One region of the Lysinibacillus sp. FW12 genome, then DNA from elsewhere that is predicted to be linked to it. Evidence: riboswitches for the same ligand, from Rfam matches in the RefSeq annotation. Region 1 holds a riboswitch; the other holds the start of a gene.

The links. Region 1 has a riboswitch for cyclic di-GMP ahead of SJW71_RS03745 (methyl-accepting chemotaxis protein). Riboswitches for the same ligand answer to the same signal wherever they lie in the genome.
Region 2: it holds a riboswitch for cyclic di-GMP, as region 1 does, so the genes downstream of both, SJW71_RS09660 (amidase) here and SJW71_RS03745 (methyl-accepting chemotaxis protein) in region 1, are expected to answer to the same signal.

What each region holds. Positions count from the first base shown of each region.
Region 1 covers NZ_CP139094.1:729,029-735,382, forward strand. Annotated here, with positions in the region: gene SJW71_RS03720 (trypsin-like peptidase domain-containing protein) at 1-625, shown strand, start outside; gene SJW71_RS03725 (MFS transporter) at 935-2,131, shown strand; gene SJW71_RS03730 (alpha/beta-type small acid-soluble spore protein) at 2,206-2,409, opposite strand; gene SJW71_RS03735 (DUF1456 family protein) at 2,593-3,087, shown strand; gene SJW71_RS03740 (hypothetical protein) at 3,237-3,431, shown strand; cyclic di-GMP riboswitch class I at 3,660-3,745, shown strand; gene SJW71_RS03745 (methyl-accepting chemotaxis protein) at 3,853-5,604, shown strand; gene SJW71_RS03750 (SDR family NAD(P)-dependent oxidoreductase) at 5,594-6,346, shown strand.
Region 2 covers NZ_CP139094.1:1,890,083-1,896,436, reverse strand. Annotated here, with positions in the region: gene SJW71_RS09670 (saccharopine dehydrogenase family protein) at 1-1,225, shown strand, start outside; gene nspC (carboxynorspermidine decarboxylase) at 1,222-2,361, shown strand; gene SJW71_RS09660 (amidase) at 2,407-3,288, opposite strand; cyclic di-GMP riboswitch class I at 3,332-3,423, opposite strand; gene SJW71_RS09655 (chemotaxis protein CheW) at 3,561-4,049, opposite strand; gene SJW71_RS09650 (M20/M25/M40 family metallo-hydrolase) at 4,075-5,190, opposite strand; gene SJW71_RS09645 (hypothetical protein) at 5,327-6,280, opposite strand.

The sequences.
Region 1 (6,354 bases):
ACAACCAATGCCTGTCCCAACCCCTAATTACACTGCTATTACAGAGGAATGTAGCTATGAGCAATTAGCCTCCTTTGCGACATCTGTTGTAATGATTAAGACATTCGGGGAGGATGACAAGGTTTTATGTTTTGGGTCTGGTGTTGTTCTCCATCAAGATGGTTATATTTTAACGAACCTACATGTTGTGTGCGGTGGAAAATATTATTCTGTAATATATGAAAATGATACCAATGAGTATATTACCCACCAATTTGTGAAATATCATGATATGCATGATTTAGCTATTTTAAAGGTGGAGAGGAAAAGCAAACCTTTGCCTGTTAAAGTAGATGGTCAATTAGTTCGTGGGCAGAAGATTGTTGCGATTGGCAGTCCTTTAGGATTATTTAATTCAGTTTCTGATGGAATTGTTTCGGGTTTTAGGGATCTACGAAATATGTCTATGATTCAATTTACGGCTGCAATTTCAAATGGCAGTTCTGGTGGTGCTTTATTGGATATGCATGGGAGGTTAGTCGGTTTGATTACAGCTGGCTTTGATGATGGCCAGAATCTTAACTTGGCTGTGCCTGCACATTTAATTTATCAGTTTGCTCAAAACTTTATAGAGTTACCGAGTTAATTTCCACTATTCAACCATTGCTTTTTCATTCGTAATCTTATAGAATGTAGAACGGTATAAATGAACGATATAAATTACCTTTAATACGGTCCAGAGAGGCTGAAAAGGGCTACATGATATTTTTAAGCTAATATCTTTGCTTTGGCATGCCCTTTTGTCCTCTGTGACAGAAGGGCTTTATTTTTGTTCACATCCCTCTTTTAAAGGAAGTCCCGTGAGGCTTCAAAAGAGAATGGACAAGACATCTTTAATCCATTCACTCGAACACTAAAAGAGATAGACAACTAGAAAACTTGGAGGTTAGAAAGAATGGATTATCGGAAAAAAACCGTTGTCGCTTCAGTGGCTGGGTTGACTTTAGAAGGAATGGACATTATGTTTATTTCTTTTGCCATGACAATGATTATTGCAGAATTTAATATTGATCTTGCAACAGGTGGATTGATTTCATCTATTACGAATATTGGGATGCTACTCGGTGGAATTATTTTCGGTGTGCTAGCAGATAAATATGGCCGCGTAAAAGTATTTACATATACGGTCATATTATTTGCTATCGGCACAGCCTTAACAGGAGTAGCAACAAGCATTGAACAAGTTTATGTCTATAGATTTATCGCCGGTCTAGGTGCCGGTGGGGAATATGGTATTGGTATGGCGCTTGTAGCGGAAGCTTGGCCAAAAAATAAACAAGGTAGAGCTTCTTCGTATGTAAGTGTAGGAGCACAATATGGGGTTATATTAGCAGCATTATTAAGTGCCATCATTTTACCAACTTTAGGATGGAGAGCATTATTCTTCGTTGGGTTATTACCAGTGATCTTCGCCTTTATTGTTCGTAAAAATCTGGAGGAATCACCAGAATGGTTAGCATCGCAGAAAAAAGATAATAACAAGCAAGAGAAGGGAAAACTAGCTCAGTTATTTGCTTCTCCACGCATTACACTAACGACTCTTTCTCTAATTTTAATGGCTACTGTTCAAATCGCAGGCTATAATGGTCTGATGATTTGGTTACCATCGATGCTACAGAAATCGCAAGGTTTATCTGTCTCAAGCTCAGCATTGTGGACAATTAGTACTGCCGTCGGGATGATAATTGGGATGCTGACATTTGGTAGATTTATGGATCGCTTTGGTGCGAAGCGATCGTTTGGTATCTTTTTATTAGCATCTGCTTGTGCAGTGTTCCTTTATTCCTTTGCCACTGGTGCAGCAGCTATATTAATTGGTGGTGCGGTTGTAGGATTCTTCTCTAACGGAATGTTTGCAGGGTATGGTGCATTAATTAGCAGCTTCTATCCAGTACAAATTCGCAGTACAGCAACAAACACGATATTTAACTTTGGTCGAGCTATTGGTGGATTTTCACCAATCTTTGTCGGCTATATTTTACAAAGCTATGATATGACAGTTGTAATGATTTACTTAGCAGCACTATATTGTATTTCCTTTATCGTTATGCTCACGCTTAAAAGCTCCAGCAAGGAAATGCAAACAGCATAATTTTTAAAATCACGAAAGAACGAATTCCACTTCTTCAAATGGGATTCGTTCTTTTCTTATTAGTTTTTAATTAATTATAGTAAACCTTTTGAACGTTTCTCAGCGATTTCTACAAGGCGTTTTGTAATTTCTCCTCCTACGGAACCATTTGCGCGAGAAGATGCTTCTGGCCCTAGCTGAACGCCAAACTCTTGTGCAATTTCGTATTTCATTTGATTGACAGCTTCATGTACACCAGGTACTAGAAGTTTATTTGAACTGCGGTTATTGTTAGCCATTTTTCTCACCTCCTTGAGATTAGAATGGTTGCTAACGTATTTTTCATACATTTTAAAAGAAGGAAACGCACACGCTAATTGCTAACAACAACAACTTGTGGAAAGCTAGCAATAATCAGCAAACTCTCTGTTATAATAAAGCCTGGCTCATTTCTATAGTAGGAGTAAAAGGAGGACAATATAATGACGAATAATGATATTTTAATTCGCTTACGCTATGCACTAGATATAAAAAATGTTGATATGGTGGAAATTTTTAAATTAGGCGGACTCGACTATTCGAAAGAAGAAGTCTTAAATATGCTCATTAAGATTAATGATGAGGAAGAAGCGCCAGAAGAATACATCAAATGTAATAATAAAATGCTTGAAGCATTTTTAAATGGATTAATTACTTTTAAACGTGGACCACAAAAATCAAAGGATGGTCAGCCTGAAGGACCGCTACCTGTGACAGGCAAAGAAAGTCCAAATAATATGCTTTTAAAGAAAGTAAAAATTGCCTTAGCGTTAACAACAGAGGATATGCTCGAAATTTTATATGATGGTGGAATCAAAGTTACAAAAGGTGAATTAGGCGCTTTATTAAGAAATCCAAGCCATCGCAATTATAAAGAATGTGGCGATTCATTCGTTCGGAATTTTTTAAGAGGCTTAACATATAAGTATAGAGAATAAAGCATAAATGCCTTGTCAATAGAAATCAAAAAGTACCATTTTTTTCTTTAAATTTTGTTGACATTTTGTGACGAAATTGTGTACAATAAAATTATCACAAAATGTTCACAAAAAAGATGAAAAATGTTCACAAACAAAGGGGTGCTTGTATGATTTATTTTGACATCTTATTGGTAGCTATTGCATGTGTTACAATGCCTTTTATTGTTGCAGTAATGTTAGATATTTTTTATGCAGAACGAAAGAAAGTTCGTTTTTCATTACGACGTACTTCAGTTTGGTATATCACTATGTTTGCACTATCCTTTATACCATCTGTTTTACTTGTTACACAAAACGTATAATGTATTCAAACACTTAGGGGTAAGTGAAATGATGAAAAATAGACAGCTACAACGTTAAAAACAGTTGTAGCTGTTTTTCTTTATGAAAAGAAATGGTGAATGAATGCTTCACGTTGCTGTATTTTCAATCAATCAACCATTTGTTAACGAAGGGTAAAATAGTATAAAGTATGTATATTTTACCTGGATAGCATTGACTACTTTTACCTGCTGTGTTAATTTTGGGAGTGGAAATATAGGCAAATTTACTGAAAAGTAGAGACGCAAAGCTACAGGTCTAAGGCAATAATTGCTAGGATGGCTGGGTTGCAAAAGACTGCTAGTTATATCCATCAATTTCTAGTTTATGTTCTTTTATGCCTATTTCTTTTGAAATAGGTTATTTTTTTGCAAAAAAATCATTGTAAGGGGGAAAAAGATCATGAAGTTATTAAAAAATGCCTCATTAAAAAACAAACTTTTACTGACGGTTACAATTGTAGTGTTACTGCTCATCGCCATTATTACTTCGCAAAGTATTAGCGAATTAAATAATCGGATGACTGTCGACTTAGAGCAAGAGTTAAAAAGTGTTGGTTTATTGACAGCTATGAATTTAGATAGTGATGAAGTAAAAGATTTATTGTCTGAAAAAGGGGAAAAGAACGCTAAGTTTACAAAGATCCAAAAACAACTCGATATGATCCAGGAACAACAAGGTATTATGAGTTGGAGCTATATTTGGGACGTTCAAGATGAAGGTGGGGTCAACCCAATCGGTTATACAACCAATTTAAATGAGGTGTATGAAGCCGGTGAAATTTTTACTGATTTAGCGGATGAACATGTTGAAACAGCAAAGAAGGCTATTGAAAATAATAGTACGGAAGTAACTGATATTTTTGAAGATCCTTTTGGCTCTTGGAGAACCGTTTTTAGTCCAATTAAAGATGATAACGGACAACTGATTGCATTATTAGGAATTGATTACTCCGCTGATTATATTAATACGATAATTAAAACAAGTGTTATTAAACAAATTGTTATTGCCATTATCGGAATATTAATTTTATTAGTTTTAGTTTACATAATTATAGACCGTCTTTTAAAACCACTTAAAAAAGTAGTAAATGTTGCAAATCAAGTTGCCAATGGCGAATTAATCGATGTGGATTTAGATACGTCAAAAGATGAAATTGGAAAATTATCTGAGTCCATTCGTACAATGGTTGCTAATTTACAACATATTATTTTAAACATAAGAAATACTTCAAATCATGTTTCTTCAGCAGCCAATCAATTAACGGTACATGCTGGGGAGACGTATAATAGCTCCACAAATATTGCACAAGATATGAAACTAATCACTCAGAATGCTGAAGCTTCTATGACCATGACAGAAGAAACAGCTGCTGCAATGGAAGAGACAGCTACAGGTATCCAGCAAATTGCTGACTCTGCTAACACGGCTGCGGAATCTTCTATTTCTGCTTCGCAAGCCTCTGAACGAGGTAATCAAGTTGTACAGCAAGTTATTGCACAAATGGAATTAATTAATGATTCTGTTGAACAAATAGGGACAACAATTAATGGCTTACATGTCAATACGAAAAAAATAAGTGAAATTGTAAGCTTGATTACTGCTATTGCCGATCAAACAAATCTGTTAGCATTGAATGCCGCTATTGAAGCAGCACGAGCAGGTGAGCATGGTAAAGGCTTTGCTGTTGTAGCCGATGAGGTGAGACGTTTAGCTGAACAATCTTCACAGTCAGCAACAGAAATTTATAATCTAATTAGTTCTATTCAATCTGATTCTAACGCTTCGATAACTGTAATGGAGAAAGGGAAAGCGGATGTTAAAGTGGGTATGGCATTCACGAATGAAGTAGGAGAAATCTTTAAAGAAATTCTTACTTCATCAGAAGAAGTAGCTAGCCAAATACGTGAAATTTCAGCTGCCTCACAACAAATCTCTGCCTCATCAGAGGAAGTAGCGGCATCTGTCAATAATATTAAACAATCGGCAGAGCAGTCAGCAGAATTCTCTTCAAATGTTTCGAAATCTACACAAGAGCAATTATCTACAATGCAGGAAGTAAAGGATGCCTCTTCTTCATTAGGAAAAACAGCTGAAGAGCTACAAGGGCTTGTTGCAAAATTCAAATTGGAGAATGATCAGGATGGAAATTAACTTTACAGGTAAAAATGTATTAATTACTGGCTCAAGTAAAGGAATTGGCAAGGCCATTGCATTAGGCTTTGCTCAACATGGTGCGAATATTTTAATCAATTATATTGGGAATGAGCAAGAGGCAGAAGCTGTACGTGCTGAAGCAGAAAAGTTTGGTGTGAAAGCTTTAACTTTCCATGCCGATGTTTCTAACTCACAAGAAGTACAAGCGATGCATCAATTTATGGACGAGCACTTCGGGGAAATTGATATTCTTGTAAATAACGCCGGATTTGCACAGGGATCTAGCATTACAGATTTAACGGATGAACAGTGGGATAAAATGATTAAAGTTCATTTATATGGTTGCTTCTACAATTGCCGTGAAGCAGCTAAAAGAATGAAGGAACGCAATACAGGGAAAATCATCAATATATCATCTGATATTGGCAGCCTAGGTTGTGAAGAATTTACTCATTACTCAGCGGCAAAAGGCGCTATCAATGCTTTTACAAAGGCATTAGCTAGAGAGTTAGCACCTTCAATACTTGTCAACGCTGTTGCTCCTAGTGGAACATTTACGGACATTCTAAAAGAGTTTGGAGATAACTATGTGGAGGAAGAGTCCGCTAAATATCCATTAAAACGTTTAGCGCAACCTGAAGAGATTGCGAAAAGTGTGCTATTTTTAGCCTCTAATCATGCTGACTTCTATACAGGTCAAATTTTAACGCCTAATGGTGGAGTTGTGATGAACGGATAATGGAAAAC
Region 2 (6,354 bases), 1.2 Mb from region 1:
TAAAGCATTGATTATCGGAGCTGGCGGAGTTGCCAGTGTTGTGGTACACAAGTGTGTTCAAAATTCGGACGTATTTGAGGAAATTTGTATCGCAAGTAGAACTGTTTCAAAATGTGACGCTCTAAAAGAAAAACTAGACGGCGGAAAAACAAAAATTCATACTGCACAGGTAGACGCAGACAACACAGAAGAGGTTATTGAGCTTATAAAATCTTTCGGACCTGATGTTGTTATTAACGTTGCACTACCTTATCAGGACTTAACGATTATGGATGCTTGCTTAGCGACAGGTGTGCACTATGTGGATACTGCAAACTACGAGCCACCTGAAACGGCTAAATTTGAATATAAATGGCAATGGGCTTATAAAGAGAAGTTTGAAAAAGCTGGCTTAACTGCATTACTTGGTAGCGGTTTCGATCCAGGTGTTACAGGCGTTTTCACAGCTCATGCGCAAAAACATGAATTTGATGAAATCCACTATATCGATATCGTGGATGCAAATGCGGGAGATCATGGTTATCATTTCGCAACAAACTTCAACCCAGAAATTAACATTCGCGAAATTACAGCGAATGGTCGTTACTGGAAAGATGGTGAGTGGGTAGAAACTGCACCACTTGAGAAAAAAGAAGTTTATAACCTACCAGAAATCGGGCCAAAAGATATTTACCTTCTATACCATGAAGAGCTTGAATCACTAGCGAAAAATATCAAAGGTTTAAAACAAATCCGCTTCTGGATGACGTTCTCTGAAAAATACTTAACACACTTAAAAGTATTAGAAAACGTAGGTATGACATCAATTGAGCCGATCGAATTTGAAGGTCAAATGATTCAACCAATTCACTTCCTAAAAGCAGTATTACCAGATCCAGCTTCTCTTGGACCACGTACAAAAGGTAAAACAAATATCGGATGTATCATTCGCGGTCTAAAAGATGGCAAAGAAAAAACGTATTATGTTTACAATGTTTGTGATCACGAAGAGTGCTATAACGAGGTTGGTTCACAAGCGATTTCTTACACAACTGGTGTACCAGCTATGATTGGTGCAATGCTTGTGATGAATGGTCAATGGCGTAAACCGGGTGTTTGGAACGTGGAAGAGTTCGATCCAGATCCATTCATGGATGCACTAAATAAATGGGGTCTACCATGGCAAGAAAGCCATAACCCAGAATTACTTGACCTTGATTTAGATGCAAAGGAATTAAGCCGATGAAACCAATTGATTTTTCAAAAGTTCCATCCCCTTCCTATGTAGTGGATGAACGATTATTAACAAAAAATCTTGAGCTTTTAAAATCAATTCAAGATCGTACAGGCTGCCGAATTTTACTAGCCCTTAAAGGTTTCTCAATGCATTCAACATTCCCTTTAGTTGGGGAATATTTAGCAGGTATTACAGCCAGCTCACTGCATGAGGCACGCCTGGGCTATGAAAAAATGGGCAAGGAAGTTCACGTTTATGCTCCTGCATATATTGAGCATGAAATGGACGAGCTTCTAGGATATGTGGATCACATTGTTTTTAACTCATTTAACCAATGGGCACAGTACAAGGATAAAGTGAAATCTGCAGGTAAAACAATTGAATGTGGTATTCGAGTAAATCCTGAGTACTCTGAAATTGAAACTGCGCTTTACGATCCTTGCTATACAAATTCCCGTCTTGGTACGACTTTAGCTAACTTCGATAAATCACAGCTTGACGGCATTGATGGCTTGCACTTCCATGCGATGTGTGAGCAAAACTCTGATACGTTAGAGCGTATTATTGAAGTAGTAGAAGAAAAGTTTGGTGATGTTTTACACCAAATGAAATGGTTAAACTTTGGTGGTGGCCACCATATTACACGTGAAGATTATGATGTAGAGAAACTTGTTCACATCATTAATTATATTCAAGAAAAGTATAACCTGCTTGTTTACCTAGAGCCAGGTGAAGCAGTAGCGCTTAATACAGGCTATTTAGTCGCTACAGTACTTGATATTCAAAAAAATGGGATGGACCTTGCTATTTTAGATACGTCAGCAACATGTCATATGCCTGACGTACTTGAAATGCCATACCGCCCAATGATCATTGGTTCTGGTCAAGCGAATGAATTCGCACACACATATCGCTTAGGTGGACTTACATGTCTTGCTGGTGATGTGATTGGCGATTATTCGTTTGAAGAGCCATTAAAACCAGGTGATCGACTTGTCTTCACAGATATGGCCCATTATTCAATGGTGAAAAACCATATGTTTAACGGCGTCAACCTCCCTTCTATCGTTTCTTATAATGATGAAGAAGGTATTAAAGTCATTCGTGAATTTAAATTCGAGGACTACAGTGGTCGACTGTCCTAATACCAATAGAAAAGTCCTTCCAGTTTTACACTGGAAGGACTTTTTTTATGGCCGCATGGTCATCCAATTCTCCACATAATGAATGGCTACTCCATGAAAAGCATCGTTATTTGAAAAATGTTGGTGAACAAGTATAAGCTGTTCATTCATATAAGCTTCTCCATTATCATAAAAAGTAATATTTTGCCCTTCCTCTGAAGCGCCTGTTTCTACACCAATTACAATCGATTTATTCACCGTGGAAGCATAAGCAATTTCATGCTCAACAATAGAAATAATATCTTTTGCAGCATCGCGATAGGCCATGATCGTCACACTATCCACATGGTCAATGACCCAATCAGCTAATAACCCTTTTCCAAATTCGTTATGATACTGAACTTCATCAAACCAAAATGGCATATCTACTTCTAAAGTAAGTTGTAACTGATTTGCTTGCTCACTTGCTTTCATTATTAGTGTTTGATAGGATCCTATCGTTTGTGCTTGATGTGAGCTCCATCCACTATTTAAATAAGGTTCAACATCAAGATGAACCCCAGAAAATTGCTCAGATTCAGTTGAATTCTCATTATATGTATGTAACCAATTAAACAACTCGTCTTGGCTTCGACTACCCTCAGCTGAAACCCAGCTTGCAGCACCATCCAATGCATAAATGCGAATACCTTTGTCAGAAGCGTTGCTAATAAACTGCTTATAGTCATCGTTCGCTATGCCTTGATCGATTTGCAGATAAACCTTTTTAACATCGTTATGTTCTAAAAATAATAATATTTTTTCTTGGTCATCCATGATGAGGGATGTATCCCACAGCCACGTAGCCTTTTCCTGTGTAGCCATTGCATCAACCTTTCCACTTGATAAAGCTAATGAACTAATCATGATGACGATTAGTGCTGTCCACAACTTTAATTGTCTCTTCATACAAACTAACTCCATTCTACTCGCCACGGCTCCTAGAACAGAACCTGGCAACCTGACAATCATGCACTGAAAAAATAGTGTTTAGACTCATGGCTTTGCGTCCTTCCCTTTCGGTGAAGTTTGCCTTTTTCAGTTTTTTCTTACTCATTATCATACGCGGCTAGCAACGGTTTGTCTGTAGGTATAATGCATAATTGTCACATGTATGATCAGGTAAAAACGATAAAATACAGGTTAAATTTACTAGTCAAATATAAAAAAACGTAGAGTACTTAAGCCTCTACGTTTTCCTTTTCATTTTCAAGCATTTTGTGTAAATAATCGATAATTTCCCGAATGCCCTCTAATGAATTAACCAGTATTTTTGGATCAACATATGTTATCATACGATTTTCTAGATTAGCTACAGCTGTAAAGTAGCGCGTTTTACTATAATTGACAAGACCCAATTGTTGCAGTATGGAATCATCAAAATCAAGAATTTCACGAGCCTCTGTAACAAGTAATCCATAATTGACAACGTCCGTATTCATCACAATAATACGAGCAGTTGCTGTATTGGAGGAGCGGTTGTATAGTATTCGTTCAAAATCGAGAACGGGTACAAGCTCACCTCGAATTCTTGTAAAGCCTAGAAGATAGTTCGGTAAATGAGGAATAGGTGTTACATGCTCTAATTTTTCAATTGATATCGCTTGCTCTACAGGTACCGCATATTCCTCTGTCCCACAAGCAAAAACGACTGCTTTGACACTTTCCATGCGTTCACATCCTTCTATTCGACTGTTATTTTTTTGCAGATTCCTTGACGATTTCAACGAGTAAATCTGCTAATTTTTCTAATTCTTCGACTGGTATTTTTTCATTTGTTGTATGAATATCCTCGTATCCGACAGATAAATTCACTGTAGGAATACCAAATCCTGCGATCACATTCGCATCCGATCCTCCACCAGAAATACCTAATGTTGGTGTACGGTCAATATTGCGAACAGCTTCCATAGCAACCTGCACAACTTTATCTGTTTCTGTTACACGGAATCCAGGATACATAAGCTTCACTTCCACTTCTGCACGTGCGCCTAATGAAGCGGAAACTTGTTCAAATGTTTCCTGCATATGCTTTGTTTGGGCATCTAATTTAGCTTGATCAATGGAACGTGCTTCAGCTAGAATCGTCACTTCATCACATACGATATTCGTTGCTTGGCCACCTTCGAAGCGTCCAATATTAGCTGTCGTTTCCTCATCTAAACGCCCAAGCTTCATTTGAGCAATACACTTAGATGCTACTGTAATAGCGGAAATACCTTTTTCAGGAGCAACCCCAGCATGTGCCGTTTTGCCAATAATCTTTGCAAAAATTTTCGCTTGGAATGGTGCGGCTGTTACGATCCCACCTACTTTGCCATCACTATCCACCGCAAAGCCATACTTTGCTTTAATGTTAGATGGATCTAACTCTTTAGCACCAGCAAGACCGCTCTCTTCACCAGCGGTAATAATGAATTCTATATCTCCGTGCTCTATATCTTGCTCTTTTAATCGCTTGACCATCTCAAAGAGTGCTGCTAGGCCTGCCTTATCATCAGCACCTAAAATTGTCGTACCATCGGATACGATATAACCATCTTCACGCAGGGATGGTTGAATGCCTTTCCCTGGAACAACTGTATCCATATGAGAAGTAAAATAGATTGGCTCCACATCTAGAGTACCTTTTAAAGTGGCGATAATATTGCCTGCTCCATGTCCATTACGCGTATGTGCATCATCTTGGATGACTGTAAATCCAAGTGCAGTTAATTTATCTACAAGAATTGGTGCAATTACTTGTTCATACTTTGTTTCTGAATCAATTTGAACGAGCTCAAAAAACTCTTCTACTAAACGACTTGTCATGTTGTAAAACTCCCTTAGTTTACGTGTTCTTCCACGTTATAGTATACGTATTATTTTAGCACAACGTCAGAAGAGTTGAAATCACTTGAACAATCCGACAGACTAAAAGTCCGAGAAAAAAATCCTCAGACTTTCCTTAGACATTTAAAATAGCCTCTTTTTCTTCTATTATCGTTTGTAGATAGCTCACTGCTTTGTTATGTTTATCCCGTAAGCGCCAAATTGTATTATGTACATCATCTTGCACACGTGATACCTGTTCCCTTGCAGTTGAAATTTTAGAATGGACAGACCAGGCTGAAAAAATATCATCAAAGAAGTAGTCAGCAAATTTAACGAAACCATCTGTCTCCACATGGAGTGATTTTGTTGACATCTCATGAACATCCAATAATTCATTATGAAAACGTTGCAAGGCAATTTGAGCACTGTGTAAGTAGTTCTCCGATTGATCGAGTGCATCGTGCTTTAAGTGAGTGGCAATGAGTCCACCGCCAAAAAAAGTATCCCAAGTGGAGTATCCGCTGGCAGAATGTAATGAAGCTGCCGCTTGCCCTAGCTTTGTTAAGGCTACTTCTCCTGCTTCCTCAGCTTCTTGGATTTCTGTTATCAGTTGTTTGGTTAACATTTCTTCATTTGCTAAATGCTCTAGTCTAGCTGCTTGTGCTGGATCATGAAGCTGTAAGTACTTGTTCTTTTTTGAAAGTACCTGTTTCAGTGCTTGTTGTAAGGCCACTTCATCTATTTGCGTTAGTTTATGCTTTACTTGAATGTTATCTTCAGTTAAGTCAACTTGCATTTTTTTTGCTTCATTCATCTTTAATTCAAGTACCGCTGCTTTATCAATTTTTTCTGCACGAAGCTCATCTTGTTGTCCAGTCCACGTACGAATCATATTCATAAACGAGAAACTATCTAATTTATCCAGTTTGGATCGAATTTGATTGAGTGCTGCTGTATGTTGGTCTATTTCCTGTTGTGTAAGTTCAATTTGGCTATTCAGTAACTGACTTTGCTCCTTTAATCTGGATGCTTTTCTTAGTTGTGCATGAATCTTTTCTTGCTCTGTTTGTAATTGCTGCCATTCCATTCATCTCAACTCCTCTTATCTATCAGTACGGATGACAAGGAAAAATGTTTCATTTAAAAAAAGAAAAACCTAGT